2 regions of the Streptomyces sp. NPDC001709 genome follow, and region 2 is predicted to be linked to the other one. Evidence: riboswitches for the same ligand, from Rfam matches in the RefSeq annotation. Region 2 holds a riboswitch; the other holds the start of a gene.
What was found. A riboswitch is a leader RNA that binds a small molecule or an ion and turns the genes downstream of it on or off. The one in region 2 is predicted to bind S-adenosylmethionine.
Positions count from the first base shown of each region.

Region 1: linked by a shared signal. The riboswitch ahead of thrC (threonine synthase) and the one ahead of ACWC0C_RS20670 (aminotransferase class V-fold PLP-dependent enzyme) in region 2 are both predicted to bind S-adenosylmethionine.

Region 1 is NZ_JBSFGB010000001.1:144,434-159,820, reverse strand. Features, by position in the region: gene ACWC0C_RS00855 (carboxylesterase/lipase family protein) at 1-1,132, opposite strand, end outside; gene ACWC0C_RS00850 (NADH:flavin oxidoreductase) at 1,221-2,345, opposite strand; gene ACWC0C_RS00845 (transglycosylase domain-containing protein) at 2,460-4,163, opposite strand; gene ACWC0C_RS00840 (sigma factor-like helix-turn-helix DNA-binding protein) at 4,160-5,215, opposite strand; gene ACWC0C_RS00835 (SigE family RNA polymerase sigma factor) at 5,341-5,856, shown strand; gene ACWC0C_RS00830 (hypothetical protein) at 5,846-6,493, shown strand; gene ACWC0C_RS00825 (hypothetical protein) at 6,787-7,614, shown strand; gene ACWC0C_RS00820 (Uma2 family endonuclease) at 7,674-8,354, shown strand; gene groL (chaperonin GroEL) at 8,445-10,067, opposite strand; gene ACWC0C_RS00810 (cold-shock protein) at 10,394-10,600, opposite strand; gene ACWC0C_RS00805 (MoaD/ThiS family protein) at 11,032-11,307, opposite strand; gene thrC (threonine synthase) at 11,304-12,587, opposite strand; SAM riboswitch class I at 12,605-12,747, opposite strand; gene ACWC0C_RS00795 (glucosyl-3-phosphoglycerate synthase) at 12,909-13,853, shown strand; gene ACWC0C_RS00790 (alpha,alpha-trehalose-phosphate synthase (UDP-forming)) at 14,114-15,387, shown strand, end outside.
Region 2 is NZ_JBSFGB010000013.1:140,393-155,779, reverse strand. Features, by position in the region: gene ACWC0C_RS20700 (NlpC/P60 family protein) at 1-789, opposite strand, end outside; gene ACWC0C_RS20695 (NlpC/P60 family protein) at 1,033-2,067, opposite strand; gene ACWC0C_RS20690 (NYN domain-containing protein) at 2,288-3,631, opposite strand; gene ACWC0C_RS20685 (hypothetical protein) at 3,673-3,912, opposite strand; gene ACWC0C_RS20680 (rhomboid family intramembrane serine protease) at 4,073-4,816, shown strand; gene ACWC0C_RS20675 (Lrp/AsnC family transcriptional regulator) at 4,813-5,094, shown strand; gene ACWC0C_RS20670 (aminotransferase class V-fold PLP-dependent enzyme) at 5,205-6,566, opposite strand; SAM riboswitch class IV at 6,750-6,866, opposite strand; gene trpD (anthranilate phosphoribosyltransferase) at 6,952-8,016, opposite strand; gene qcrB (cytochrome bc1 complex cytochrome b subunit) at 8,153-9,790, opposite strand; gene qcrA (cytochrome bc1 complex Rieske iron-sulfur subunit) at 9,787-10,845, opposite strand; gene qcrC (cytochrome bc1 complex diheme cytochrome c subunit) at 10,842-11,654, opposite strand; gene ctaE (aa3-type cytochrome oxidase subunit III) at 11,718-12,338, opposite strand; gene ACWC0C_RS20640 (hypothetical protein) at 12,506-12,907, shown strand; gene ACWC0C_RS20635 (Ig-like domain-containing protein) at 12,964-14,226, opposite strand; gene ACWC0C_RS20630 (cytochrome c oxidase subunit 4) at 14,404-14,802, opposite strand; gene ctaD (aa3-type cytochrome oxidase subunit I) at 14,799-15,387, opposite strand, start outside.

The DNA.
Region 1 (15,387 bases), on a different contig from region 2:
AGAGCTGCTGGGCGGAGAAGTCCGGGTACGCCGCGCGGTAGGCCGCTTCGCCCGCCGCCCCGCCCGGCGCGTACAGCCGCAGGGTCGCCGTCGCCAGGTCGTCCGTGACCTTGCCGTACAGGCCCCCCATGACCAGGAACAGGCGCCACTCGTCACGGTTGTGGCCGACGAGGAGGTCCACGTCCCTCGCCGAGCCGGCGGCCAGCGCCTCCCAAGGGGTCGTGGGCAGTGTGTCGCCGTCGACGACCGGGGCGAAGGGGACGGTCGTCGGGGCTGCCTGGCCCCATCGGTCGGTGAACCGGGCCATGGTGGACCCCAGCGCAGCGCCCGCCTCGGTGAGCCGCTGCGGGTCGACCGTCGCCAGGTCGGCCGCCGTCGGTGCACGGCCCGCCTCGGCGGCCAGGGCCTGCGCGATGTCGCGGGCCAGTTCGGGCGAGAGGAACGTGCCGGGCACGCTCTGTGCCACCGCGCGCCGGAACAGGCCGCGGGCTCTGGGCATCGCCAGCAGGGAGGCGATGGAGCCCGCGCCCGCCGATTCGCCGAAGACGGTGACCTGGGCCGGGTCGCCGCCGAACGCGGTGATGTTCTCCTGCACCCACTCCAGGGCCGCCACCTGGTCCAGCAGGCCCCGGTTGGCCGGCGCGCCGTCCCAGAGGGCGAAACCCTCCATGCCCACCCGGTAGTTGAGGGTGACGAGCACCGCGTCGCCCTCGCGGGCCAGGTGCTGCGGGTCGTAGCCGGGCTGTCCGCCGTGGCCCAGTTTGAACGCGCCGCCGTAGATCCACACCATCACCGGGCGGGCGGCGGACGGGTCCGGGTCCGGGGTCCAGACGTTGACCGTGAGCCAGCCGTCGCCCTTCGGGGCGGGCGGCTGGGCCGCGCGGGCCAGGAAGCCCGTCTCCTGCGGGGGCGGCGGGCCGAACGCGTACGCCTCCCGGACCCCGTCCCAGGCGCGGGGCGGGCGCGGGGCCTGGAAGCGGGCCGCGCCGACCGGGGGTTCGGCGAAGGGGATGCCCCGGAACACCGACAGGCCCCGCTCCCGCAGACCGCGCACCGCGCCGGAGGCGGTGCGCACCACGGGACCGTCGGGACCCTCGGTCTCCGGGGCCGCCTGGGACTCCCTCGTCGTCATCACTCGCTCCTCACTCGCTGCCCTGACTGCCCTGACCGTTCATCAGGACAACGGACGACGACGATCACGAGTGCCCGGGGCGGGAAGGTCAGCTGAGCGTCTTCACCGCGGCCGCGTCGTACGGCTGCAGCTCGTCGAACCGGCCGGAGAGCACCTTGGCCGCCCACTGCGGGTCCTGGAGCAGGGCCCGGCCGATGGCGACCATGTCGAACTCGTCGGCCTCCAGGCGGTCGAGGAGGTTGTCGATGCCCTGGACCGGGGAGCCCTCGCCCTGGAAGGCGTTGAGGAAGTCGCCGTCGAGGCCGACCGAGCCGACGGTGATCGTCTGCTTGCCGGTGAGCTTCTTCGTCCAGCCGGCCAGGTTCAGGTCCGAGCCGTCGAACTCGGGCAGCCAGTAGCGGCGGGTGGAGGCGTGGAAGACGTCGACGCCGGCCGCGGCGAGCGGGGTCAGGATGGCCTCCAGCTCCTCCGGGGTCTCGGCGAGGCGGGCGGTGTAGTCCTGCTGCTTCCACTGGGAGTAGCGGAAGAGGACCGGGAACTCGGGGGAGACGGCCTCGCGGACCGCGGCGACGATCTCCGCGGAGAACTTCGTACGGGCCACCGGGTCGCCGCCGTAGGCGTCCGTGCGCCGGTTGGTGCCCTCCCACAGGAACTGGTCGAGGAGGTAGCCGTGGGCGCCGTGCAGCTCCACGCCGTCGAAGCCGATGCGCTCGGCGGCGGCCGCGGCCTCGGCGAACGCGCCGATGACGGCGTCCAGGTCCGCCTGCGTCATGGCCTTGCCGGTGGCCTCGGCACCCGCGGTGACCAGGCCGGACGGGCCCATCGCGGGGGCGTCCGGGTAGGGGGCGTCACCGTCGTTGCGGACCATGCCGATGTGCCACAGCTGCGGGACGATCGTGCCGCCCGCCGCGTGCACGTCCTCGGCGACCTTCGCCCAGCCCGCGAGCTGCTCCTCCCCGTGGAACCTCGGCACCCGGTCGCTCTGGCCGGCCGACTCGTGGCCCACGTACGTGCCCTCGGTGACGATCAGGCCGACCCCGGCGGCGGCCCGGCGGGCGTAGTAGGAGCGCACGTCCTCGCCGGGTATGCCGCCCGGGGAGAACATGCGGGTCATCGGCGCCATCGCGATCCGGTTGGGGACCGTGAGGCCGTTGAGGGTGATCGGACGGGACAGGATCTGGGCCGCGCGGGAGGCGGGGGTCGTGACGGTCACGCGGGGGCTCCTCGTGGGGGACGGTGTTAACCAGTCGGTATGTGAGCACGCATTGTTGCAGCTCCTTAAGTAACGGCCTATGCAGTGGCCCACATTCCACCCCGCCGCAAACCTTCACGTGACGCCGCTCACACCCCTCGAGCGGCCCCAGAGCTGGGTCGCCGTCTGTTCCGTGAACGCCGTCGGTGAGGGATCCGTCGGCAGCTGAGCGGGCACCGTCGTGTCCTTCTTCTTGCCCGGCTTGTCGGCGAAGAGGGCGACGGTCAGGGTGAGCCGGGTGTCGTAGGCGACGGTCCACACCGTGCGGCGGGTGATGCCACCGCCCGCGCCCGCCGTGAACAGGTTCGCCGGAGAGCCGGCGGCTGGCGCGGCCACCGCACCGGCCGCCTTCTCCGGAAGGACCCGGTGGCGGTCGGGGTGCGCGGAGTAGACGGTGCGGCCGTCGCGGGTGATGCGGGCGACGGTGTACGGCGCGGCGTACATACCGTCGGCCGCGACCGCCGCGTACGCCGACGTGAGCTTCAGCGGTGTGGGCGCGGCCGTCCTCGGAAACCCGGTGAGCGGCGCCCCGAACCGCCGGCCCTCCAGCGGCGTCATCACCGTACCCGCCTCCACCGCCCCGCTCACCGCGTCGTTGAAGGGTTGCCGGGCGTAGTCCGATCCCCCGTACAGCACCCGCACCGCACCGTCGCCGGGCTCGATGCCGACGACCGCCGTGTGCAGCCGTACCCCGCCCTTGGCGGACTTGAGACCCTTGACCAGTTCCGCCGTGGAGTCCTGCTGGGTCAGGTCGAAGGTGGTGCGCACGGTGTAGCCGCCGCGCGCCAGCTGGTCCTCGGTGATGCCGAGCCGGTCGGCGGCCTCTTTCGACGCGGCGTCGATCAGGTACTGCCGCTGCCCGTCGGTCGCCCCCGGCGGATAGAACCGGAACGCCGGGAAGCGGGCCTCGGCCCGCTGTTTCGCCGTGATGTTCCCGCTCGCCGCCATCGCGTCCAGCACCCACTCCCAGCGGCGCTGGAGCGTCGCCGTGACCTTCGGGTCCGAGCCGGCCTTCTCGTAGTAGGAGGGGAGGTTGATGATGGCGGCCAGGGCCGCGCCCTGGGAGACGGTGAGGTTCTTGGTGTCGACGTCGAAGTAGTTGCGGGCGGCGGACTGGACGCCGGCGGCGCCCCGGCCGAAGTAGACCGTGTTGAGGTAGCCCTCCAGGATCTGGTCCTTGGTGCGGGTGCGGTCCAGCTTGACCGCGATCAGCGCCTCGCGCGCCTTGCGCGACAGGCTCTGCTCGGGGCTGAGCAGAGCGTTCTTGACGTACTGCTGGGTGATGGTGGAGCCGCCCTGCCGTTCGCCGCCGGTCAGCGCCGCCGCGACGGCACGGACGAGCGCCTTCGGGGAGACCCCGGAGTCGGTGCGGAAGGAACGGTTCTCGGCGGCGATCACCGCGTCCTGCACATATCGCGGCACCTGCGACAGCGGCACCTCCTGACGGTCGACCGGCCCCCGGCGGCCCAGGTAGGCGCCCTTCTCGTCGAGGAAGACGGTGCTCTGGACGACGGTGTCCGGGTGTGGGTCGGGAATGACGGTGAGCTTGTACGCGACGACGACCGCCCCGACCAGCAGGGCGAGCAGGAGCAGGAAGGCGACCAGCAGCCGGCGCACGATACGGCCCCGGTTGCGGCGCAGCCGGACGCGGAGCGGAACGCGCCGCGAACGCACGGGCGAGGAAGCCTTCTTGGGCCCCCGCCCGGGCTCCGTCTCGGGCTCCGTCTCGGGCTCCTTCTCGGGCTCCTTCTCGTGCTCCTCCTTGAGCTCCGGGGTCATGCGCGCCACCCCCCGCTCCGCAGCCGGGCCACGACGGCGCCCGCGGCGTCGTACACCCTGACGCCGTCACCGCCCATGCCTTCGACGATGAGCGTCTTGGTGTCCCGCGCGGACAGCGGCGTACTCGCGTACCAGACGCCCCAGCCGGGGCTGCCCGCCAGGGTGAGCACATGGGCGGCGACCTTGCCGTGGCCGGTGCTCAGCTCGACACGTCCGGGGTCCCCGGTGACGCCGTAGTACAGCCCGGACAGGAAGTACCGGTCCTTCAGCGGCTCCGCCTGCAGGGACACCCCCGGCGTGTGGCGTGGGTAGGCGTCCAACCCGCGGAACTGGTTGGACTGTTCCGGCGTCGACCAGTGACTGCCGTCCGCGGTCAGCCACATCTCCACACCGGGCGCCGCCTGCACCCGCTCCCCCGGCGCCACGATCCGTACGGAACCCGCCTCGCGACCCGCCACCGTACGGGACGGCGAACCGCTGCCGGCCCCGCCGACCAGGCCCACGGCGACGAAACCCCCGGCCACCAGCACCACCGCACAACCACCGGCGACCACCGCGACCCGGCGGCGCCGCCGCACCCGCCCCCGCTCCATCACCGCGTCCAGCGGGACCGGAGGGGGAACCACATCCCCGGCCGCGGCGGCGTAGGCCTCGCGCAACCGCTGCTCATCGCCCCCGGCCGCCTTCAGTCCCCGCTTGCCGAAGTAGCGCGCCGCGCCCTTGGAGATGCCGAGCAACTGACCGATCTGCGCATCCGGCAGCCCCTCCCCGTACCGCAGCACCAGCACGGCCCGCTGCCGGCCGGCACGCCGCCCGAGCGGCCACGGCCGCCGCCGTATCCAGCTCCGCACGAGCTGACGCCGTACATGGAAGTCCACGTCGTTGCGCGGAACGCGGCGCCAGCGCGCGTGCACGCGTATCAGCGTTCTGAGCGCGAGATCCTGCGCGGCGGGCAGGTCTTCGGTGAGCAACCGGGCGGTGACGACGAGTCGGGACCAGCGGGTGCGCGCGTACGCAGCGAAGTCATGTGGGATCCCGGCGCCCATCCGCATCGTCTTCTCCTTGGGTCGCGTGTGTTTCGATGTACGCCACGTGCGGCCTACGGGACCTGTACGCGCGGGCGGGGCGGGCGGGTTGCACGGGAAACGAGAAACTCAGGAAGACTGCGGCGGAGGGCATGACCGAGGACGAGTTCGATGCTTTCTACGCGACCGCGTTCCCCCGCCTGACCGGGCAGCTCTACGCCTTCACCGGAGACCACGGCGAGGCCCAGGACGTGGTGCAGGAGGCGTTCGTACGCGCCTGGGACCGGCGGAAGTCCTTCCTGGCCGACAGCGCCCCCGAGGCCTGGATCCGCACGGTCGCCGTACGGCTGGCGGTCAGCCGCTGGCGGCGTGCCAGGCGCTGGCTGGAACTGGTGCGACGGCACACGCTCCCCGAGTCGACCCCGGGCCCCGGCCCCGAACACGCCGCGCTGGTGGCCGCGTTGCGCCAATTGCCCCAGGCGCAGCGGTTGGCGATCGTCCTGCACCATCTGTGCGACCTGAGTGTCGAGCAGGTAGCCTCCGAGACCGGCGCACCCGTGGGCACCGTCAAGGCCCGGCTGTCCCGGGGCCGGGCGGCACTGGCGAAGCAGCTGGGTACGGACGAGGCCGAGGAGCCGGTACGGAAGGAGGGCGGCCGTGTCGGATGACCCCACCACGGATGAACTGACCACCGCGCTCCGTGAGTTGGCGAAGGAGAACGAGACCGCGCCGACCCTCGGCGCCCCCGGGATCCGACGCCGCGCCGTCCGCCGGGGTCGCCGCCGTCGCGCGGGCCTCGCCATCGGCGCGGGCGCCGCGGCCCTCGCCCTGGCGGCACTCGCACTGACCCTGGACTCGGGCGGGACCCCTGCTCACCGCCGGCCCCCGGCCGCCACCGCTCCCCGCCTCCCGTCCCCGACCCCGACCCCCTCCGCCTCTGCCTCCGCCGCGGTCCCGGTCACCGGCACGGTGAACTTCGAGAAGCACACCCTGACCGTCGACGGCCGGGTCATGCCCATCGCCTCGGGCGCCCCGGTCCTCGTCACCGCCGACCTGCTGACCGTGTCCGCGAAACTCGACCTCAAACGGGACCCCGTCGAGCAACTCGCCAAGGACGCCTGCAAGGTGCGGGAACCGTACGTGGTCGAACTCCGCGACACCCACCGGACCACCCTCCACGTCGGCTCCCTCGCCTGCACCTCCCGAACCGGCGGCTGGATCGGCCTGGACGTGAAGGACGCCGTATGGCTCTACAACAGGCTGGAGCCGGGCGACACGCTCTCGGTGGTCACACCGGGGGCCTAGGCGCTGTCCCGATCCGGCGCCCCGAAGCTCAAGCCGCCAGCTCCGAGCGCTCTTTGCAGGGAATGGGTGGAGGGCCTCAACCCGCCCTCCCACCCCGCGAGTTGACTTGACGCAACCGACTTGCGACGGACAGTCACAACCCTCTAACGTCCCGCATAACGAACAGCCCCCGTCAGGTGCTACCAACACCTGCGGGGGCTTAACCAGCAAGATCGATTAGACGAGAGCTCGATCCTGTGGCTGAAGCCAACCTTAGTCCTGCCTTCCTGCCCACGCACCCGTCCCCCCACCCGATGGCCAATCCGGGTTACGGCAAGCGCTCGGCGTCGGACCAACGCCCCCGCACCAACCACGACTTCGCGCACCTCCCGCCCCGCGAGGCGGCCATCGCCGCGTACATCGACCGCCTCCCCGAAGGCGCCGACATCTCGGTGAAAACGCTGGCCAAGCAGCTTCCGTACGGCCAGTGCGCGCTCCGCACCGCCCTCAACCGGCTCCAGGCGGCAGGGCACTTACGGCGAGGAAGGGAGCGGCTGGAGACGGAAGGCGGCGGCTCGCGCTGGATCACCCGATCGTGGTGGTCCCGTACCGCACGCGACGACGGCTGGTGGGCGGCCTTCACGCGCGGCGACGTACCGGAGCCGGAGCCGCCGCCGGACGAGCGCACCGCCCACCCCACCCGCTCCCGTGCCCACATCCTCCTCGCCGCCCTGGGCCGTACGGCCCCGGTCCTGTCCCTCTCCGCCGCCGACTGCGCGGCGCTCGCCCCGCTGCTGGAGGGGTGGTTCGCGCGCGGCGCCACCGACGACGCCGTACTCCGCGCCCTGACCGAGGGCCTGCCCACCCCGGTCCACCACCCGGCGGCCCTGGTCCGCCGCCGCCTGATCGACAAAGTCCCCCCGGAACCGGTCCGCCGCCCACCCCGCCGGGTCCTGGAGTGCGCGGAGTGCGGGGTACCGGGGCGGCCGGAGGCACTGCCGGGGGGTGTGTGCGGCGGCTGCCGGGGCGAGCGCGCGCCAACGCACTCCAACGCGCCCCTGCCCGTTTCGGCGGTCCAAGTCCACGCAGCGGAGATCCGCGCTGCGATGGCCCTCAAACGACGAGAAAGGACACCCGTATGACGGCTTCCACGGTCCGACATGACCACTCAGGGGCACGATGGAGGGGAGGAGGCGACGCCATGACCCCTGACACCGAAGAACGCCCGCAGATGTCCGTCGAGGACTTCGAGGAACTCGTCCGCAGGGCTCCGAGGGAACTGCGGAACCGGCTGGAGTTCCTCGGCGGGCGGCTGTGTGTGAGGCACGGGCCGCTCGACGTCGAGGAGTTCGAGGAGCTGGCCGCGGTGGCCCCCGAAACCGTGCGGCTTGAGTACATCAACGGAAAGGTAGTAGTAAAGGCCATGCCGGACGGCAACCACTGCGAGATCTTCATGTGGCTGCTCCGTCAGTGCATGCAGCAGCGCCCCGAGCTGAACCTCGTGCCCGAACGAGGTGTCAAGACCGAGGCATACCGTAAGGGCCGCTCTATCACGGACGGCTTTCTCGCGCCCAGGGGCCACTTCAAGGGACACGGCAACTGGTCCCCGGCCGACGGCGCCCTCATGGCCGTGGAGATCACCTCTCACGACCGCGACACCAACCAGCGCGACCGTATCGACAAGCCCGTCGGCTATGGAGCGGCCGACATCCCCGTCTACCTCCTCATCGACCGTGACAACAACACCGTCGTCGTCTACAGCGAGCCCAAGGACGGCCGCTACCAGCAGTCCCAGTCCCACTCCTGGGGCGCCACCGTCGAACTTCCGCCGCCGGTGAGCATCACCCTGGACACGGAGGAACTCAAGGACTACGCCGACTGACCTCGACAAACGCCCGAGGGCGGCACCCCCAGCCAGAAGCTGGACGTACCGCCCTCGGTCCGTAGGACAGGCGATCAACCGTCAGGTCGATCAGAAGTCCATGTCACCGCCCGGCATGCCGCCGCCGGCCGGGGCCGCGGCCTTCTCCGGCTTGTCGGCGATGACGGCCTCGGTGGTGAGGAACAGCGCGGCGATGGAGGCGGCGTTCTGCAGCGCGGAACGGGTCACCTTCGCCGGGTCGATGATGCCCTCGGCGATCATGTCGACGTACTCACCCGTGGCGGCGTTCAGACCGTGGCCGACGGCCAGGTTGCGCACCTTCTCCACGACGACGCCACCCTCGAGACCACCGTTGACGGCGATCTGCTTCAGCGGGGCCTCGAGCGCGATGCGCACGGCGTTGGCGCCGGTCGCCTCGTCACCCTCCAGCTCCAGCTTCTCGAAGACGCCCGAGGCCTGCAGCAGGGCCACGCCACCACCGGCGACGATGCCCTCCTCGACGGCCGCCTTGGCGTTGCGCACGGCGTCCTCGATGCGGTGCTTGCGCTCCTTGAGCTCCACCTCGGTGGCGGCACCGGCCTTGATGACCGCGACACCGCCGGCGAGCTTCGCCAGGCGCTCCTGCAGCTTCTCGCGGTCGTAGTCCGAGTCGCTGTTCTCGATCTCGGCGCGGATCTGGTTCACGCGGCCGTTGACCTGCTCCGAGGAGCCGGCACCGTCGACGATGGTGGTCTCGTCCTTGGTGATGACGACCTTGCGGGCGCGGCCCAGGAGGTCCAGGGTCGCGTTCTCCAGCTTGAGGCCGACCTCCTCGGAGATGACCTCGCCGCCCGTGAGGATGGCGATGTCGCCGAGCATGGCCTTGCGGCGGTCGCCGAAGCCCGGGGCCTTGACGGCGACGGACTTGAAGGTGCCGCGGATCTTGTTCACGACCAGGGTCGACAGGGCCTCGCCCTCGACGTCCTCGGCGATGATCAGCAGCGGCTTGCCCGACTGCATGACCTTCTCCAGCAGCGGGAGCAGGTCCTTGACGGAGCCGATCTTGGAGTTCGCGATGAGGATGTACGGGTCCTCGAGCGACGCCTCCATGCGCTCCATGTCGGTCGCGAAGTAGGCGGAGATGTAGCCCTTGTCGAAGCGCATGCCCTCGGTGAGCTCGAGCTCGAGGCCGAAGGTGTTGCTCTCCTCGACGGTGATGACGCCTTCCTTGCCGACCTTGTCCATGGCCTCGGCGATCAGCTCGCCGATCTGGGTGTCGGCGGCGGAGATGGACGCGGTGGAGGCGATCTGCTCCTTGGTCTCGACGTCCTTCGCCTGCTCCAGCAGGGCGGCGGAGACGGCCTCGACGGCCTTCTCGATACCGCGCTTCAGGGCCATCGGGTTGGCACCGGCGGCGACGTTGCGGAGGCCTTCCTTGACCAGGGCCTGGGCCAGGACGGTCGCGGTCGTCGTGCCGTCACCGGCTACGTCGTCCGTCTTCTTCGCGACTTCCTTGACCAGCTCGGCGCCGATCTTCTCGTACGGGTCCTCGAGCTCGATCTCCTTGGCGATGGAGACACCATCGTTGGTGATCGTGGGGGCGCCCCACTTCTTCTCGAGGACGACGTTGCGGCCCTTGGGGCCGAGCGTCACCTTGACGGCGTCCGCGAGCTGGTTCATGCCGCGCTCGAGGCCGCGCCGCGCCTCCTCGTCGAACGCGATGATCTTGGCCATGTGAAGTGGTCCCTCCAGGACTGGGGGTGATTCCTTCGGACCGCGCCCGCGCCCGCGACGGACGGCTCGCCGGCCTCGTGGTTCCTTGCCCCACTTGGCCTGCGGGCCTCACCGACCCGGTCCTTCTTTGTCACTCTCACCTTCAGAGTGCTAACGCCAATGATTAGCACTCGGCACCCTCGAGTGCAAGCGCCTCGGGCATGCCGGTGGGGGCGCTCAGCCGCGCGCGAACAGGGGGCGGCGGGCACGACGAAGGGCCCGTACCCCAGGAGGTACGGGCCCTTCGAAGATGAACAGAAGAACGTCGCTGTCAGTCGACGCGTGCTTCAGCTGGTCGCCAGCCGGACCATGTCCGCCTGCGGGCCCTTCTGGCCCTGCGAGATCTCGAAGTCGACCCGCTGCCCCTCTTCCAGGGTGCGGTAACCGTCCATCTGGATCGCGCTGTAGTGGACGAAAACATCCGCACCACCGTCGACCGCGATGAAGCCGTACCCCTTCTCCGCGTTGAACCACTTGACGGTGCCCTGAGCCATGCCTAACTCCCCTATTACTGGCCCTTGCACAGATCCACACTTCGCGGATCCGGGTCAGACCTCACCCCCCATCGGACGGGGGCGTGCGCCGGAACGCGTCGACCGCGGCTGAATGTATCTGTCCAACTGCCGTCTGCAACAGGTCAATCGGACGAGAATTCTGGACGGGAACGGTCCGGAATGTGGCGAGAATTCGTCTGAATTCCGGGCAAGTCGGGCCCCGCAAACGCCACAAAAGCCGCATAAAACCCGCGCAGTTTGGCTGCTTCTTATCGAGTGTTGCGGCATGAATCCAGGGCTCGCGACCCGAAGACCGCGACCAGGTTCCCCAACTGTACCGCGCTCAATCACGCAGAATTGCCCCCTCCGCTTCTCTTACGGAGGGGGCAATTCAATGAACAATCAGTAACCGCAGTTACCTAAGGTAACGATCAGCCGCCGGCGACCGCCGGAATGATGGAGACACCTGCGCCGTCCGGGGTGGCGGTCTCCAGGCCCTGCTCGAAGCGGACGTCGTCGTCATTGACGTAGACATTCACGAACCGGCGCAGCTTGCCCTGGTCGTCCAGGACGCGGGCGGCGATCCCGGTGTGGTTCTTCTCCAGGTCGGCGATGACCTCGGCGAGGGTCGCGCCCTGGGCACTGACCTCGGCCTGGCCACCGGTGTAGGTGCGCAGGATGGTGGGGATGCGAACGGTCACGCTCATGCGAGGCCAGCCTCTCGGAAGGAGTCCAGGGTCGGGCGGATGGTGGCGGTGAGCCCCGTGTCGGCCACCGCGTCCAGCGTCTTCAGGCCGTCACCCGTGTTGAGGACGACCGTGGTCTTCGTCGGGTCCAGCACACCGGCCTCGACCAGCTTGCGCGTGACGCCGACCGTCACACCGCCCGCCGTCTCCGCGAAGATGCCCTCGGTACGGGCGAGCAGCCTGATGGCGTCGACCACTTCCTCGTCCGTCACGTCCTCCACGGCACCACCGGTGCGGCGCGCGATGTCCAGGACGTACGGCCCGTCGGCCGGGTTGCCGATGGCGAGGGACTTGGCGATGGTGTTCGGCTTCTGCGGGCGTACGACGTCGTGCCCGGCCTTGAAGGCGGTGGACACCGGCGAGCAGCCCTCGGCCTGCGCGCCGAAGATCTTGTACGGCTTGTCCTCGACCAGACCCAGCTTGATCAGCTCCTGCAGACCCTTGTCGATCTTCGTGAGCTGGGAGCCGGAGGCGATCGGCACCACGATCTGGTCCGGCAGCCGCCAGCCGAGCTGCTCGCAGATCTCGTACGCGAGGGTCTTGGAGCCCTCCGCGTAGTACGGCCGCAGGTTGACGTTGACGAAGCCCCAGCCCTCGCCGGCCGGGTCGCCGATCAGCTCGGAACAGAAGCGGTTCACGTCGTCGTAGTTGCCCTCGATGCCGACGAGCTCGCCGCCGTACACCGCAGCCATGACGACCTTGCCCTGCTCCAGGTCGTGCGGGATGAACACGCAGGAGCGGAAGCCGGCGCGGGCCGCGGCGGCGCCGACGGCACCGGCGAGGTTGCCGGTGGAGGAGCAGGACAGGGTGGTGAAGCCGAAGGCGCGGGCGGCCTCCAGGGCCTGGGCGACGACGCGGTCCTTGAAGGAGTGCGTCGGGTTTCCGGAGTCGTCCTTGATGAACAGGCCGCCGGTGACGCCGAGTTCACGGGCCAGGTTGTCGGCCCTGACGAGGTGGGTCCAGCCCGGGTTCAGGTTCGGCTTGTCGGCCACGTCGGCCGGGACGGGCAGCAGCGGGGCGTACCGCCAGATGTTCGCCGGGCCGGCCTCGATGCGGCGGCGCAGCTCCTCGGTGTCGTAGGCGGAGAAGTCGTAGGCGATCTCCAGCGGGCCGAAACACTCCTCGCAGGCGAAGACCGGGCCGAGCGGGACGCGGTGACCGCACTCGCGACAGCTCAGGGCCGCGGCGGGACCGAGGTCGACGGTGGGAGTGGAGGTGCTTGCAACTGTCTGCACAGCCATGGAGGCGAGGCCCTTTCTCCTCATCTTCCTCACGACGCATCTCGCCGTGAGACGGATTTGGCACCTTCCCTAGCCGGGAGCCTCGCTGCGAAGACGAGTACCGACTGGAGGGTTGCCGGGGCTTCATCGGGCCGTGTCCCTCTGCCCCTCTGGATGAGCGGTATGCGGTTGTGTGCGCACGTTGACCCTCGACATGCGATGGTCATCGGCGTTGTTCAAGACTGTAACCGAAGGCCAGGACAGTTGAGATAGTCGTCCGAACCGCGAGATGGATCACACGGTGCAGCCCGTGCGATCACGAACAGTGAGGAGTCGCAGACCGTGCTGGAAGAAGTCGAGCGCTGGCTGGCCACCCGCTCCTGGTCCGTGACCGATCGCCCGCTCCACCGGATCCTGTCCGCCAAGCAGCGCACCGGCCAGACGGTCAGCGTCGTGCTGCCCGCGCTCAACGAGGAGGAGACGGTCGGCGACATCGTCGCGGTCATCCGTCACGACCTCGTGGAGCAGGTCCCGCTCGTCGACGAGATCGTCGTCGTCGACTCCGGCTCCACCGACCGCACCTCCGCGATCGCCGCCGCCGCGGGCGCGCGGGTGGTTCACCGGGACGAGATCCTGCCGCGCCTCCCGGCGGTCCCCGGAAAGGGTGAGGTGCTCTGGCGCTCCCTCCTGGTCACCACCGGGGACATCCTCTGTTTCATCGACGCCGACCTGAGGGAGTTCTCCTCCGACTTCGTCTCCGGGATCGTGGGCCCGCTGCTCACCGAGCCGGGCGTGGACCTGGTCAAGGCGATGTACGACCGTCCGCTCGCCGGGGCCGCCGGTCAGGGCGGCCGGGTCACCGAACTGATGGCCCGCCCGCTGCTGAACATGCACTGGCCGCAGCTCGCGGGATTCGTCCAGCCGCTCGGCGGGGAGTACGCGGCCCGGCGCAGCCTGCTGGAACAGCTCCCCTTCCCCGTCGGCTACGGCGTCGAGCTGGGCATGCTGGTGGACGCCCTGCACCTGGTGGGGCTGGATGCGCTGGCCCAGGTGGACGTGGGCGTGCGCAAGCACCGGCACCAGGACGGGCAGGCCCTCGGCCGGATGGCCGCCGCCATCTACCGCACGGCCCAGCTCCGGCTGGCCCGCGGGCACCTCGTCCGCCCCTCCCTCACCCAGTTCGAACGCGGCGAGGACGGTTTCGAGCCACGCACGTACTCGGTGGACACCGAGGAACGGCCACCGATGCTGGAGATCGCGGAGTACGCCGAACGCCGGGTGGCTTGAGTTCGTATACGGCCGCGGGCAGCGGAGGCAGCCGTACGTTTGAGCGTTTCCGGGCCGGGCTAGGGCCTGCCCGGCGGATCTGGCCCGAGGAAACCGACGGTCCCTGACCAGCACAGGTGAGCGGGGGCTGGTGCGTGCAGCTGCAAGGCGGAGGAGGGAGTCGATGCGGAGCATCGGCGACCGACGACAACGCGGCAGATGTGCGTGCCAGCCCCCGCGTCTCTGGCAAGATCCGCCGGGCAGGCCCTAGGTTGAGGACCATGGCTTCCACGCAGGGTGCTGCTGAGAGAGCTCGGGTGCTGGTCGCGAGCAATCGCGGGCCGGTTTCGTACACGGTGGGCGACGAGGGGGCCGGCTCGCTGCGCGCCAAGCGGGGCGGGGGCGGGCTGGTCTCGGGGCTGTCGGCCATCGGGGCGGACGCCCATGCCGTATGGGTGTGCGCGGCGCTCGGTGACGGCGACCGGGAGGCCGTGCGGCGGGCGGACGGCGGGCTGCTGCCGACCGAGGACACCGGCGGCCAGCGGGTGCGGATGCTCGACATCGACGCGGCGGTGCACGCCGACGCCTACAACGGCATCGCCAACTCCGTGCTCTGGTTCGTCCACCACATGCTGTACCAGACCCCGCTGGAGCCGGTCTTCGACGCGGAATTCCGCCGGCAGTGGGCGGCGTACGAGGCCTACAACCGGGCCTTCGCCGAGGCGCTGGCCGAGGAGGCGGCCGAGGGGGCGGCGGTCCTGGTGCAGGACTACCACCTGTGCCTGGTCCCCGGGATGCTCCGCGCACTCCGCCCCGACCTGCGGATCGGCCACTTCTCGCACACGCCGTGGGCGCCGCCGGAGTACTTCGGGCTGCTGCCCGACGACATCGCGGCCCAGTTGCTGAAGGGCATGCTGGGCGCGGACCGGGCGGCGTTCCTGACCCGGCGGTGGGCGGACGCGTTCACGGCGTGCTGCACGGCGGTACTGGGTCCCGGGAGCCTCGCCGATACGGCGATCGGGGTGCACGGACTGGGCGCGGACGGCGACTTCCTGCGCGAACGGGCCCATGAGCCGGATGTGGACGAGCGGATGGCGGCGCTGCGGGAGGAGATCGGCGAGGGGCGGAAGACCGTCGTGCGCGTCGACCGCACCGAGCTGTCCAAGAACATCGTGCGCGGGCTGCTGGCGTACCGGCAGCTGCTGGAGGAGCACCCCGAGTGGCGTGAGCGGGTGGTGCACGTCGCGTTCGCGTATCCGTCGCGGCAGGACCTGGCCGTGTACCGGGACTACACCGCCGAGGTGCAGCGGGTGGCCGAGGAGATCAACGCGCAGTACGGGACGCCCGGTTGGACCCCGGTCGTGCTGCACGTCAAGGACGACTTCGCGCGCTCCCTGGCCGCGTACCGGCTCGCCGACGTGGCCCTGGTCAACCCCATCCGGGACGGCATGAACCTGGTCGCCAAGGAGATCCCGCTCGTCTCCGACCACGGCTGCGCACTGGTGCTGTCCCGGGAGGCGGGGGCGTACGAGGAGCTGCGCGCCGACGCGCTCGT
Region 2 (15,387 bases):
GTCGAAGCCGGAGGGGCCGCTGGCGCCCCACACGTACGGCCGGCCGAGGGCGGAGCGGGCGGCGGCCACCGCGGCGGCGGCGCGGGCGTCCGGGGCGTCGGAACCGAGGGCGCCGGTCAGGCCGGGCAGACCGGCGAGGTCGGCCAGATCGGCGCGGCCGGAGTCGTCGGAGCGCGAGGCCCGGCCGAACGCGGCGCGCTCGGCGGGCGGGAGCGCGTTGAGCAGGTGCCGGGCCCTGGCGAGCTTCTTCTCCACGGTCCGCTTGTGCGCGGCCACGGCCTTGCGGCTGTTCGCCAGCTCGGCGAGCTTCCCGGCCGCCGCCACACGCTCCCCGACGAGTTCCCGCATCGCCGACTGCAGCTCCCGCAGCTGCCCGGTCTGCTGGGCGCCGATGCGGTCGAGGGTGGAGGCCCGGTCCAGGTAGTCGCCGGGGTCGTCGGAGAAGAGCAGCGCGAGGGCCGGGTCGATGCCGCCCGCGCGGTACTGGGCGCCGGCCAGCGAACCGAGCTGCTCCCGCAGGGTGTTGATGCGCTCCTGCTGCCGGGCGATGCGGTCCTGGGCCGCGCGTACCTCGCGGCGCAGCGTGCCCGCCCGCTCCTGGGCCTTGTCGTAGTCCTGGGTCGCCTGCTCGGCCTCCTGGTAGAGCCGGTCCACCTCGGCGCGGGAGTCGCCGTGCGGGGCCGCGTGCGCCGGTACGGCGCCGAGCGCGGCGGCCGCGGCCGACAGCAGGCACAGGGCGACGGCGCCCCGGTCGAATCCGGAGGAGGCAATACGGCGGTGAGAGCCCACGGCAGTCCTTCTGCTGGCGGACAAGACTGCTTCCCCGGCGCCTGGGGACGGGGAGGCCCCGGCGCCGGGGAAACGCGGCAGACAGTAGCCGTGCGGAAAGGCCGGGACCAAAGCGCCCAGTGGTGACACACAGTGACGCCCCGCCGGTTACGCAGGTAACTGGCGGGGCGTGGAGTCAGTTCCGGTACACGGGATTCGCCCGTTCGGGCGCCCCCGTTGCAGTGTTTCTCGCGGAGGACGAGGTCAGACGCGGACGCCGAACTGGAACGGCATGTCGGACATCGCCTCGTAGCGGACCACCGCGCCGGTGTGCGGGGCGTGCAGCACCTGGCCGTTGCCCGCGTACAGGCCCACGTGGTGCAGGTCGCCGTAGAAGAACACCAGGTCGCCGACCTGCAGCTGGTCGACCGAGCTGATCCGGGTGCCGATGTTGGCCTGGGCCTCGGAGGTGCGGGGTATGGAGACGCCGGCCTGGGCGTAGGCCCAGGAGGTCAGACCCGAGCAGTCGTAGGAGGACGGGCCGGTGGCACCGTAGACGTAAGGCTTGCCGATCTGGCTCTGGGCGGCGGAGAAGGCCGCCCCGGCACGGCCGGAGGCCGGCGGGGTGTCACCGAGGTGCACCCGGTCGCTGGAGGAACGGTCGGCGCGCTGCTGCTGGGCGGCCAGCTCCTGCTTCTCCTTGGCCGTCAGGGTGTTGAGGAGCTTCTGCGCGTCGGCGAGCTTGCCCTGGACTTCCTTCTTCTTCTGCTCCAGCTCGGTGCGCGTGGAGGAGAGGTCCTTGAGCTTCTGGCTGGCTTCCGCCCGCTCCTGGGCCAGTTCGCGCTGTTTGTCCTGAATCTTCTTCAGTGCGTCGACCTGCTGGGCGCTCAGCTGGTCGAGCGTGGACGCCTTGTCGAGGAAGTCGTCCGGGTTGGAGGACAGGAAGAGCTGGACCGAGGGGTCAATGCCGCCGGAGCGGTACTGCGAGGTGGCCAGCGAACCCAGGCCGTCGCGCAGCTTGTTGAGGTCCTGCTGACCCCGGGCGACATTGTCCTGGATGGTGGATATTTCCTTCTGCAGCTTCTGCTGCTTCTCCTTCGCCCCGTTGAACTTCTCGGTGGCCTGCTCGGCCTCCTCGTAGAGCTTGTCGACCTTGGCCTTGACCTGGTCCTTGCTGAGCTTCTGGCTCGGCGCGGCGTTGGCGGCATTGGCGCTCAGCACGACGGCGGCGGCGGCCGCGGTGGTCAGGACGGTCACGCGGGCGCGACTCTGCTGCTTGGGTCGACGGTGGGACGCCACGGAGGACGAACTCCTTCTTGTGAGTGAGTGAGCGATCACCCGTTCGGAGGTTCGGACCCAGACCCTAGTGACCTTCTTGTGATCAGTTCAAATCCTCACACCAGAAAATCCCATCACGCAATGCAATCTTTGCACTTGACTCACATGCAGTGATCCACGATCGACACTACGTTGCGTGGCGATACGCCCAATTCGGGCATTGCCTATGCCCGTTGGACCTTCAGGACAGTCGCTTGAGAAGCACCGCAGACGCGACCGGACGGGCACCCGCCTTGGCGACCCCGTCGGCCACCTCCCGGTCGGTGGAGGCGACGATGACCGGACGGCCCGGCGGCTCCGCGCGCACGAGCTGGCGGATCAGCTCGTCCGCCGTGACGCCCGGCTTGGAGAACAGCACCCGCACCCCGCGCGGCGGTGCGAGCAGCACCGGCGCGGCCAGTTCGGCGCCGTCGAAGACACACGTCACCTCGGCGCCGGTCTGCGCGGCGAGCGCGGAGAGCTGGCCGAGGAGCCTGAGCCGCTGCTTCTCCAGCGGCATCTGGGGATAGCCGGTCTTGGTGACGTTGTAGCCGTCGACCACCAGATGCGCCTGCGGCAGCGCGAGCAACTGGTCGAGAATGGCCGGATCATGCTCGGACAGGGCGCGCGCCGCGATGTCCTTCGGTGTCATTCGTCCCGGTTCGACCGCGTCCACGGTCTCGGCGGGCCGCACGGACACCGGCGGCAGGGCGAGTTCGCGCCTGAGCCCCTGGGTCGCGTCCAGCAGGGTGTCCAGCAGCAGCCGTACCCGCATGTCCTCCACGCTGCGGCCCTCGCGGGCCGCCCGGCGGGTGGCCTCCAGCGTGGCCTCGGCCTCGCCGAGCCGGGCCTTGAGCCGGCGGGACTCGCTCTCGGCGGCCGACACCTGTCGGTGCGCCTCGGCACGTACGGCGTCCATCTCGCCGTGAGCCTTGCGCAGGGCGGCCTCGCCGCGCTTGACGTCGCTCAGGGCGGCCCGGAGCTTGCGCTGAAGCGATTCCGCCTCCCTCTTCGCCGACTCCAGCTCCGCGCGCAGCCGTTCGGTCTCGGTGCGGGTATGGTCGCGGGCCTGGGCCAGCTCCGCGCGCAGCCGCTCCAGCTCGGCCCGGCTCTCCTCGTCGGCGCGCTCGGCGTCCGCGCGCTGGGCCTCCTCGCCGGCCGCGGTGACCAGCTTCACCCAGCCCGCCGGGCGCAGTACATAGGCCGCGGCCGCCACGTCGAGCGGGTCCGCGGCCGGGGGCGGCGAGCCGGAGTCGAGGGCGCCGGAGAGTTCCGGCTGGGCCTCTCTGAACTTCTCCCCGATCCGCTGCCGGAACAGCGCGTCGGTCTCCAGCGCCGCCGCCATCGCGTTCCCGGCGAACTTCGCCCGGCGATTGGGGGCGAACCGGGCGTACTGCCTGAGCTGGGCGGGCAGTTCCGTCACGGTCAGCGAGCCGAAACTGTCCGAGACGATCTGTACGACTCTGCGGCGCACCCCGTCGGGCAGCGGACGGTCAAGCACCTCAGCGGTGCCGTCGCCCGGCCCCCCGCCTGCGGTCTCCACCATCCGTCACACCCCACTACGTCACTTCTTCGGGGCCGCTCCGCTCAGGAGCCGGCGCCCGGCCTGTCCACGAGTTCCACCTGGTCCACCGCGTTGCACCAGCGGCACCGCACCGATTCGATGGTCTCACTGACCACCTCGCGCTCCTCCACCGTCGGCTCGCCGGCCAGATCGAGATGGAGGTACTCGACGACCTTCGAGGAACGCGTCACGTCGAACCGGGTGAGGTTGCCGCACAGGGTGCAGCGCCATCGGGTGGTGGCGGTCGGCAGGGGAACCGTCATCGTGGCTGTCCGCTTCCTTCTCTCGCTCATGCTCGCTCCCGCGCCGCCGGGCGACGCGTGTGGCCGTAACCCTACGGCCTGGCAGGGACTCGCCGCTGGTCCGTTCATGGCGGCGAGGCGGTCTGTGAGCTTGCGTCCCGTTACGTCATGCTCTGTGTTCATGATCAGCGAGTGGAGCACGGCGACCGGCAGGGCCCTCAGAGCGGTCCGGAGCGCATCCGCACCCGTGACGTACGGCCTCCTCGCCCTGTGCTGTCTGCTCTTCGTGCTGGGCCCGGCCTCGGGGCTCACGCCCGGATACGGCTCCGGGGACGCCCTGCTCGCCGCGCAGCGGGCGTACTTCCGGCGCTGGGGCGTGGTCCCGGCCGAGCTGTTCGCCGGACCGGTGCGCGAGGCCCTCACTCCCGCCACGGCCCTGTTCGTGCACGGCAGCTGGGTGCATCTGCTCGGCAACATGCTCTTCCTCTTCGTCTTCGGCGCGATGACCGAGGAACGGATGGGCCGGGTGGAGTTCACCCTCTTCTACGTCGGCTGCGGCTATCTGGCACTGCTGGGCTACGCGGCCGCCAATGCCACCTCCACGCAGTCGCTGGTCGGCGCCTCCGGGGCGATCTCGGCGGTCCTCGGAGCGTTCCTCTACCTGTTCCCACGCGCCCGCGTGACCAGTCTTCTGCCGTTCCTGTTCTTCCTGCCGGTGCGGTTCCCGGCGTGGGTCGTGCTGCCGTTCTGGGCGGCACTGCAGTGGGCGGCGGCGCGGCAGAGCTCGGGCGGCCCCGGGGTGGCGTACCTGGCCCACCTCGTCGGCTTCGGGCTCGGCTTCGGCTACGCGTGGGTCCGCTACGGCCGTGCGACTAGAGTGAAGTCCGCCCCAGCTCCGGCACCCGAGGGAGAGAACCAGCCGTGATCACCGCGATCGTCCTCATCAAGACCAGCGTGGACCGGATCCCCGAGATCGCGGAGCAGATCGCTTCGCTGGAGTCGGTGAGCGAGGTCTTCTCCGTCACCGGTACGTATGACTTGATCGCGATGGTCCGGGTGCGGCAGCACGATGATCTCGCCGATGTCATCCCCGGGCGGATCAGCAAGATCCCCGGTGTGGAGGGTACGGACACGCACGTGGCGTTCCGGACGTACTCGCGGCACGATCTTGAGGCGGCCTTCTCGATCGGCCTCGACAACTAGGCGGACCGGGGGGCGCCGGTCGCCTTCTCGTCTGCCGGGTGCGGTACGCCGGCGGGCGCGGGTTCGTTGTGGCTTGTCGCGCAGTTCCCCGCGCCCCTTCGGGGCGCTGATCACACCGCCGGGACGCAGCGGCCTTCCTCCGTCCTGTACGACCACTTGGCACCCTCGGTCACCAGTTCCCTCACCGCGGTGACGAAGCGCTCGACGTGCTCGTCGGGGGTGCCCGCGCCGAAGCTCACCCTGATCGCGTTCAGGGACTTCTCGCCCGGCGCGGCCTCCGGGGCGCCGCATTCGCCCTGCGACTGGGGATCGGTGCCCAGGAGGGTGCGGACCAGGGGGTGGGCGCAGAAGAGGCCGTCGCGGACTCCGATGCCGTACTCGGCGGAGAGCGCCGCGGCGAAGTGGGAGCTGTTCCAGCCCTCGACGACGAAGGAGATGACGCCGACGCGCGGGGCGTCGTCGCCGAAGAGGGAGAGCACCTTCACCTGCGGGACCTCGGCCAGGCCGGCCCGGACCCGGTCGATCAGGTACTGCTCGCGCCCGACCAGCGTCTCCCAGCCGGCCTCGGTGAGCGCCTTGCAGGCCGACGCGATGGAGTAGGCACCGATCACATTGGGCGACCCCGCTTCATGCCGCGCGGCGCTCTCGTGCCACTCCACGTCCACGCCGCCGTCCTGACGCCGGGTCACCTTGCGGCTGGCGCCGCCGCCCGCGAGGTACGGCTCGGCCGCGCGCAGCCAGTCGGCGCGGCCGGCCAGGACACCGGAGCCGAAGGGCGCGTACAGCTTGTGGCCCGAGAAGGCGACCCAGTCGACGTCCAGGTCACGGACGGACACGGGGTGGTGGGGGGCCAGCTGGGCGGCGTCCAGGACGATCCGGGCACCGTGCGCGTGCGCCGCCGCCGCCAGTTCGCGCACCGGCCACAGCTCGCCGGTGACGTTGGAGGCGCCGGTGACGCACACCAGGGCCGGACCGTGGGGGTCGCGGTCGGCGAGGGCCCGCTCCAGGGTCGTGACGGCCTGCTGCGGGGTGCGCGGGGCGTTGAGGTAGGTGACCTTCGCGTCCTGCCAGGGCAGCAGGGAGGCGTGGTGCTCGGTCTCGAAGACGAAGACCTGGCAGTCGGCGGGGAGCGTGCGGGCCAGGAGGTTCAGGGAGTCCGTGGTCGAGCGGGTGAAGATCAGCTGGTCGTCGGGGCGGCAGTCCAGGAACTCGACGACCGTCTTCCGGGCGTTCTCGAACAGGTCGGTGGAGAGCTGGGAGAGGTAGCCGGCGCCGCGGTGGACGCTGCCGTAGTACGGCGCGTAGGCGGCCACGTCGTCCCAGACGCGCTGCAGGGCTGGGGCGCTGGCCGCGTAGTCGAGGGCGGCGTAGGTGACCTCGCCGCCGGTGACGAGCGGGACGGTGACATCCCGCCCCAGAACGGGCAGCGGGGCACAAACGGACTGGTCGGCGGCAACAGTGGAGACGGACATGGCTCAACTCCCGTGAAAGCAGGTGTCATTCACCGCGTGAGCAGAGAGCGCTCGAACGCGGGTGAAGGAAAAAAGGGGGATGCGGAGGCGGGGCTCTGCGGCCCTATCGCATTCGCTTGCTCACGGAAGGCTCCCTCGACGACCAGGACCCCTGGTCCCGCGCTCAGTCAGAAGCGCGCGAGGGGTCCGCGCTTGCCGTAGACCTCGCTGCCTACGACCTGGTCTTCACCCGGGGCACCCCGCCACGGACGGAGGGTTGCCGGACAGCCGGCCGGGGCCGAATGACTGTCGCTCATGACCTGGTTCAGTATCCTGCCATACGATCTTCGACGCGCAAGGCGCAGTCCGCCATCTGGACTGCGCCTCGCGTCACACCGTGCCGGTGTCAGCGGTTGGTGGCGGCCACCCAGCGCTCCAGCGTCCGCTTGGCCGCACCCGAGTCGATGGACTCGGCGGCCCTCACCATGCCGGCCCTGAGCTGGTCGGCGAGCGGGGCGTCGGTCGGCGTGAGAGCGACCAGTGCCGCCGCGGAGTTCAGCAGCACGGCGTCCCGCACCGCGCCCTGTTCGCCGTCCAGCAGGCGGCGCGCCACGTCCGCGTTGTACGCCGCGTCGGCGCCGCGCAGCGCCTCCACCGGGACGAGGTCGATGCCGACGTCCCGCGGGTCGAAGGTCTCCTCCGTTACCTTGCCGTCCCGGACCACCCACACCCGGGAGGTGGCTGTCGTCGTCAGCTCGTCCAGGCCGTCGTCGCCGCGGAAGACCAGCGAGGAGTTGCCCCGCTCGGCGAGGACGCCGGCCACGATGGGCGCCATCCGGGGGTCGGCCACGCCGACGGCCTGGGAGCGCACCTTGGCCGGGTTGGTCAGCGGGCCGAGCACGTTGAAGGTGGTCCGGATGCCCAACTGGCCGCGCGCCGGGGCGACATGGCGCAGGGACGGGTGGAACCTCACCGCGAAGCAGATGGTGATGCCGGCCTCTTCGGCGACCTCGGCGACCCGCTGCGGGGTCAGGTTCAGATTGATCCCGAGCTTCTCCAGGACGTCGGAGGAGCCCGAGGCGGAGGACGCGGCGCGGTTGCCGTGCTTGACGACCTTGGTGCCCGTGCCCGCCACGACGATCGACGACATCGTGGAGATGTTCACCGTCTTGGCGCCGTCGCCGCCGGTGCCGACGATGTCGACGGCCGGGCCGGGCACCTCGATCACGTTGGCGTGCTCGTACATCGTGCGGACGAGCCCGGTGATCTCCTCGACGGTCTCGCCCTTGGCCCGCAGCGCCACCATGAATCCGGCGATCTGCGCGTCGGTCGCCTCGCCGCGCATGATCAGGTCCATCGCCCACGCGGTGTCGTCGGCGGACAGGTCCTGGCCGTTCAGCAGGCCGTTCAGCAGGGCGGGCCAGGAGCGGCCCGCCGCGGTGTCGCCTCCAGCGGGGGTCACAGCGCTCATATGCCGCTCCTGTGTCGATGTCCCGCAGTACGGGATACGAATCTCGAACAGGTCCACCCTATCGAGGCCGGGGCACGGCGAAGGGCCCCGTCCGTAACCCGGACGGGGCCCTTCGTCGTGGCGTGGCGACGCGGGATCAGTGGTGGCCGTGGCCGCTCGTGATCTCCTTGTACTCCTCGACGGTCGGCTTCGGGATCTGGTTGTCCTCGCCGTAGTAGGCGTTGTTCAGCTTCACCCGGAGCTTCTCCGTGGCCGGGACCTTGCGCTCGACACCGTTCTCGTCGACCAGCGGGCCGATCTCGGCCGGCTCGTACTGGTGGTGAGCCGTGAGGGTGTGCAGCTGCTCCTGGCTGAGCGGCTCGTGCACCTCGATGAACTCACCGTGCGGCAGGCGCTTGATGATGCCGGTCTCGCGGCCGTGCAGCACCTTGTCGCGGTCGCGGCGCTGCAGGCCGAGGCAGATCCGCTTGGTGACGATGAACGCGACGACCGGTCCGACGAAGAAGCCGATCCGGACGAACCAGGTGACGGCGTTGATCGACAGGTGGAAGTGGGTGGCCCACAGGTCGTTGCCACCGCCGACCAGGCCGATCATGTAGACCGTCACCCAGGCGACACCGAACGCGGTACGGGTCGGGGCGTTGCGCGGGCGGTCCAGGATGTGGTGCTCGCTCTTGTCGCCGGTGACCCAGGACTCGATGAACGGGTAGACCGCGATCGCCGCCAGGACGAGACCGAAGAGCACCAGCGGGATGAACACGCCCAGGACGAGCGTGTGGCCCCACAGGTTGATCTCCCAGCCCGGCATGTAGCGGACCAGACCCTCGGCGAAGCCCATGTACCAGTCGGGCTGGGCGCCGGTGGACACCTGGTCCGGACGGTAGGGGCCCATGGCCCAGATCGGGTTGATCTGGGCGACCGCCGCGATGGCCGCGATGACGCCGAAGACCAGGAAGAAGAAGCCTCCGGCCTTGGCCATGTAGACCGGCAGCAGCGGCATGCCGACGACGTTCTTCTCGGTCTTTCCGGGACCCGCGAACTGCGTGTGCTTGTGGTAGAAGACCAGGATCAGGTGCGCCACCATCAGGCCGAGCATGATGCCCGGCAGCAGCAGGATGTGGATCGAGTAGAACCGGGCGACGAAGTCGTGGCCGGGGAACTCGCCGCCGAAGAGGAACATCGAGATGTACGTGCCGACGATCGGCATCGACAGGATCGCGCCCTCGGTGAAGCGGACACCCGTGCCGGAGAGCAGGTCGTCCGGGAGCGAGTAACCGGTGAAGCCGGTGAACATGCCGAGGACGAACAGCAGGAAGCCGAACAGCCAGTTGATCTCACGCGGCTTGCGGAACGCGCCGGTGAAGAACACGCGCATCATGTGCACGAACATGCCGGCGAGGAAGATCAGCGCGGCCCAGTGGTGGATCTGCCGGACCAGCAGGCCACCGCGCACGTCGAAGGAGATGTGCAGGGTCGAGTTGAACGCCTCGGACATCAGCTGTCCCTGCAGCGGGACATAGCTGCCGTGGTACTCCACCTCGTTCATCGACGGGTGGAAGAACAGCGTCAGATACACACCCGTCAGGATGATGATGATGAAGCTGTACATGCACACTTCGCCCAACATGAACGACCAGTGGTCGGGGAAGATCTTGCGCATGTTGGACTTGGCCAGGGAGTAGATCCCGAGCCGGCCGTCGGCCCAGTCGGCGATCCGCTCGCCGGCCGGTGCCTTCCCGCGAGAGCGGGGCGTCTCGTTCGCTGCAGTACTCATCCGCGCTCCCAGAATGCAGGACCGACGGGCTCCTCGAAGTCGCCGAGCGCCTGGAGGTAACCCTCGCTGTCCACACCGATGCGCAGCTGCGGCAGGGCGTGGCCGGCGGGGCCGAAGATCACTCGGGCACCGTCGGAGAGGTCGAAGGTGGACTGGTGGCACGGGCACAGCACGTGGTGCGTCTGCTGCTCGTACAGCGAGATCGGGCAGCCGACGTGGGTGCAGATCTTGGAGAAGGCGACGATGCCTTCGTGCGACCAGTCGAGCTCGCGCTTGTCCTTGATGTTGCCCGGCTGGAGCCGGACGATCATCAGAGCCGCCTTGGCGATCTCGTTCTGGAACTCCTCATCGGTCTCCTCCAGGCCGTCGGGCTTGGCGAAGGTGAGGGAGCCGACGGCGACGTCCTCGGGGCGCAGCGGCTGGTTGGTGTTCATGTTGACCAGGCGCTTGCCCTTGGCCCACAGGGTGTGCCGGAGCATGGTCCCGGGCTTCGGGCCCAGGCCGCCGAGCAGCATGACGCCGGAGAGCGGCACCAAGGCCAGCGCGCCGAACATCGTGTTGCGAACCAGCTTGCGGCGGCCGATCGCCGACTCCTTGGCACCCTGGCGGAAGTCCGCGTGGACCTTCGCGCGGACCTCGGGCGAGGCCTCGATCGGGTGACGGTCGTCGGCGACCTCCACGTCGGACATCAGGGTGCGGGCCCAGTGGACCGCGCCCGCGCCGATGCAGAACAGCGCCGCGCCGAGGGTCAGCCCCAGCGCGAAGTTCAGCGCGTTGATGTGCCCGATCGGGAAGACGAAGATCGCCTTGTCGTGCGGGATCGCGAAGTACGAGGCGATGAAGCCGACGGTGGCCAGCATCGACACCGTGAACAGCAGGGCCACCATGCGCTCGGACCGCCTGGCGGCCCGCTCGTCGATGTCCTGGATCCGGTGCTCGTGAGGCGGCAGCCCCGGGTCGGCGAACGGGTTCTCCTCGTCCGCGACCGTCAATGCGCCGTGCGCGTGGTCCTGCTCAGCGGGCAGGTTCTCTTCTGGAATGTCTTGGCTACTCATGACTTCTTGGCCTTTGCGGTCCGAGCGGCGACCCAGACGGCGACCACGATCAGCGCGCCGAGGCCGAAGATCCAGGCGAACAGACCCTCACTGACCGGCCCGAGGCCGCCCAGCTCCAGACCGCCCGGGTTCTCCGTCTTGTCGCCGTTGACCGCGTTCAGGTACGCGATGATGTCCTTCTTGTTCTTCTCCGACATCGTGGTGTCGGGGAAGGACGGCATGTTCTGCGGGCCCGTCTGCATGGCCTCGTAGATGTGCTTCGGAGCGACACCCTCCAGGCTCGGCGCGTACTTGCCCATGGTCAGGGCGCCGCCCTTGCCGGTGAAGTTGTGGCACTGCGCGCAGTTGGTGCGGAAGAGCTCGCCACCCTTGGCGATGTCCGCACCGTCCGGACCGTACTGCTCCTTGGTGGGCACGCTCGGGCCGGCGCCCAGCGAGGCGATGTACGCCGCGAGCTGGTCGATCTGCGTCTGGTCGTAGACGACCTTCTTGCGCGGGACCTGGGCGCCCTGCGAGGTGGCAGCGGGCATACGGCCGGTGCCGACCTGGAAGTCCACGGCCGATGCGCCCACGCCGACCAGGCTCGGCCCGTCGGAGGAGCCCTGGCCACCGGTGCCGTGGCAGCTGGCGCAGCCGACCTCGTAGAGCTTCTTGCCCTCCTTGATGGTCAGGGACTGGGAGGTTTCATCGGCCTGCGCCTTGCTCGCGGGTGCGAACGCGGCGTACAGCCCCCCAGTGGCCGCCAGCGCGAGGAGTAGGACGACGACCGCCGCCAGCGGATGGCGTCGTCGTGCGGAGAGCTTTTTCACGGATTACCCCGGTGTCAGGATCTTCTGCGTCGGTGCTTCTGGATGTGCGGGAGCCGGTCCCGGCTACTTGATCAGGTAGATCGTGGCGAAAAGGCCGATCCAGACCACATCGACGAAGTGCCAGTAGTAGGACACGACGATGGCGGCGGTCGCCTGCTCGTGGGTGAACCTCTTGGCCATGTAGGTGCGGCCGAGGACCAGCAGGAAGGCGATCAGACCGCCCGTCACGTGCAGGCCGTGGAAGCCGGTGGTCAGGTAGAACACCGAGCCGTACGGGTCGGAGGACAGCGAGATGCCGTCCTTCTTCACCAGCTCCGTGTACTCGTAGATCTGACCGCCGATGAAGATCGCACCCATGATGAAGGTGAGGATGAACCAGCCACGGAGCTTCTTCACGTCACCGCGCTCGGCCGCGAACACACCGAGCTGGCAGGTGAGCGAGGAGAGCACCAGGATCGTGGTGTTCGTCGCCGAGAAGGGCACATTGAGCGCCTCGGCCATGTGCTTCCAGTGCGCCGGACCCGTCACCGATCGCAGGGTGAAGTACATCGCGAAGAGGGCCGCGAAGAACATCAGCTCGGAACTCAGCCAGATGATGGTTCCGACGCTGGTGAGGTTCGGCCGGTTGACCGACGGGTGCGCGTGCCCGGTTTCTACTGTCGTTGCTGTCGCCACGACCGACATTATGTCGGTCGCTTATCCCGCCCTCACTCCGGGGGGTGCCGTTCGGAGTGTTGCCGCCCGCCGAACCGGTGTTGACATGGTGTTCATGGGGACTTCTACGGGAGTAACATCCGCCCCGAACGGCCCTGTCCTTCCCGTCCGTACGACGCTGACGTCCCGGAGGAACCATGCAGCCGACCGCCACGGTGCTGGTCTACAGCGACGACTCCAACACCCGCGAGCAAGTACGGCTGGCCTCCGGCCGCAGGCCGGCTCCCGATGTCCCCTTCGTCGAGTTCGTGGAGTGCGCGACGCCCGACGCCGTCCGGCGGGAGCTGGACAAGGGCGGCATCGATGTGTGCGTGCTCGACGGTGAGGCCGTGCCGATGGGGGGCATGGGGGTGTGCCGGCAGATCAAGGACGAGGTGTTCAACTGTCCGCCGGTGCTGCTGCTGATGGGGCGGCCTCAGGATGCGTGGCTGGCGACCTGGAGCCGCGCCGACGCCGCGGTCACCCTGCCGGTGGATCCCGTCGAGTTCGCCTCCGCGCTTGCTTCGCTGCTCCGCCGGAAGGGGCTGGTGGGCGCCTGAGAGCCCCAGGGCGCATGGTTCGTGCGCGAGTACGGCCCTGCGCCCCTCCGGGACACTTACAGCGCCGTCGGCTGAAGCCTCACCGTGTCCGCCTCCGTTGGGCCGTCCGGCTTGTTGTTCGTCAAGGCGCTGCCCTTGCTCCACTTCTTCCAGTCGACGTTCCAGTCGCCGAAGCCGTTGCCGAAGGGTTCCATCTGCGGGCCGTTGGAGTTGACGACCCTGACGATGTCGCCTTCGTGGATGTGGTTGAAGAACCACTGGGCGTTGCCGGTGCTCATACCGGTGCAGCCGTGGCTGACGTTCGCATAGCCCTGTGAGTCCACCGACCAGGGCGCGGCGTGGACGTACTCGCCGGACCAGGTCACCCGGGTGTCCCAGTAGACCGGCAGGTCGTAGGAGTCGGAGTTGCCCGCGGCGATGCCGAGCGTGGCGCTGCGCATGCGTACGAAGTACTGCTTCTCCAGTACGACCTTGACCCCGTTGCGGGTCTCCCAGCCGGGCTTGCCGGTGGTGACGGGGAACTGGTTGATCACCTGGCCGTCCTTGTACAGGGTCAGCCGGTGCGCCGCGGCGTCCGTGAGGGCCTCGATCCGGTCCCCCGTGGTGATCTTCAGCGGCTTGGACGTGCCGCCCCACAGCCGGTCGCTGATCTTGATGCCCTCCAGGTTGCTGTGCACCGTGATGGTGGCGTGGATGGGCCAGTACTCCTTGGGCCGGTAGTGGAGTTCCTTGTCCCCCACCCAGTACCAGGAGCCCTGCACGGCCGGCGTGGATTCCACCCTGAGGGCGCGCTCGACGACGGCACGCTGCGTCTTGTCCTTGACCGGCTGGTCGAGTTGGGCGGTGATGGGCTGCCCGACGCCGTACTCGCCCGCGTCCGGCCCGAAGGTGACGTTCAGCCGCTTCTTGTTCGTGGGCCTGCTGGTGTCGAACGCGAGGACCTTGCGGCCGGGCGCGCCGTCCTCGTCCTCGGTGCTCACCGTGACCGTGTAGTGGGCGTTGGCGGCCAGCGCGGAGGTGCTGTGCCAGCGACTGCCGTCGGCGGCGAGTTCGCCCGCCACATAGCGCCCTGTGGAGTCCTGGGCGGTGACGTCCGTGATGCGGTCGTCATCGCTCGTGGCGGTGATCTCCAGGGGCTTGTCCGGGTCGGCGCGCTTGCCTGCCTCGGTCGGGCCGTTGAAGGAGATCACGTCCGCCGCGTCGTACGGCTTGGCCGACAGGGGGTTGCCGTCCGAACCGCAGGCGCTGACGCCCGCGCCGAGGGCGGTCACCAGCAGCGCGCAGCCGACGACGGTGCGGGTCCGCGGAGTGTGGTTCATACGATCACGCTATGAGGCACCGACCCCACTGGCGCGGCAGGTAATCCGTACGAGTGAGCGACACTGCGGCAAGAGGGCGACAGCGGACGGGTGACCCGGCGAAGTGATCACCTGAACGGCCGGAAGCCCGGACCCTCCTGATGGAGTGTCCGGGCTTCCGGTGCGTGCTTTCGTGTGCTACTGGGTGCGGTTCTCACCGTGGTAGTACTCGAACACCCAGCCGAACAGACCGACCACGATGAACGGGGCCGAGAAGTAGATCAGCCACCAGCCGACCGCGATGCTGAGGAAGGCGATCGCACCGCCGAAGCCCAGCATGAGCGGCTGCCAGCTGTGCGGGCTGAAGAAGCCCAGCTCGCCCGCGTCGTCCGCGACATCCGCCTCCTTGTCGTCCTGGGCGCCCGCGTCGACCCGCCGGGCGGTGAAGCCCAGGTAGAAGCCGATCATGACGCTCAGGCCGAAGGCCAGGAACAGTGCGGTGGTACCGGCCGGCTCCTTCGACCACACGCCATACACGATGGCCATGATCAGGATGAAGACGCTCAGCCAGATGAACATCCGACCCTGGATCTTCACTTGCCGGCCTCCTTGCTGCCCGCGATGGCGGTGCCGTGACCGCTGTGCGCGAGCTGTTCGAGCGCGGCGATCTCAGGGTGATGCAGGTCGAACGCCGGGGATTCGCTGCGAATCCGCGGCAGGGTGAGGAAGTTGTGCCGCGGCGGCGGGCAGGAGGTCGCCCACTCCAGCGAGCGGCCGTAGCCCCACGGGTCGTCCACGCCGACCGGCTTGCCGTACTTGGCCGTCTTCCAGACGTTGTAGAGGAACGGCAGGATCGACAGGCCGAGCAGGAAGGAGCTGATCGTCGAGACCGTGTTCAGGGCGGTGAAGCCGTCGGCCGCCAGGTAGTCGGCGTACCGGCGCGGCATGCCCTCGGCACCCAGCCAGTGCTGGACCAGGAAGGTGCCGTGGAAGCCGATGAACAGCGTCCAGAAGGTGATCTTGCCGAGGCGCTCGTCCAGCATCTTGCCGGTCATCTTCGGCCACCAGAAGTGGAAGCCGGAGAACATGGCGAAGACGACCGTACCGAAGACCACGTAGTGGAAGTGGGCCACCACGAAGTACGAGTCGGAGACGTGGAAGTCCATGGGCGGCGAGGCCAGG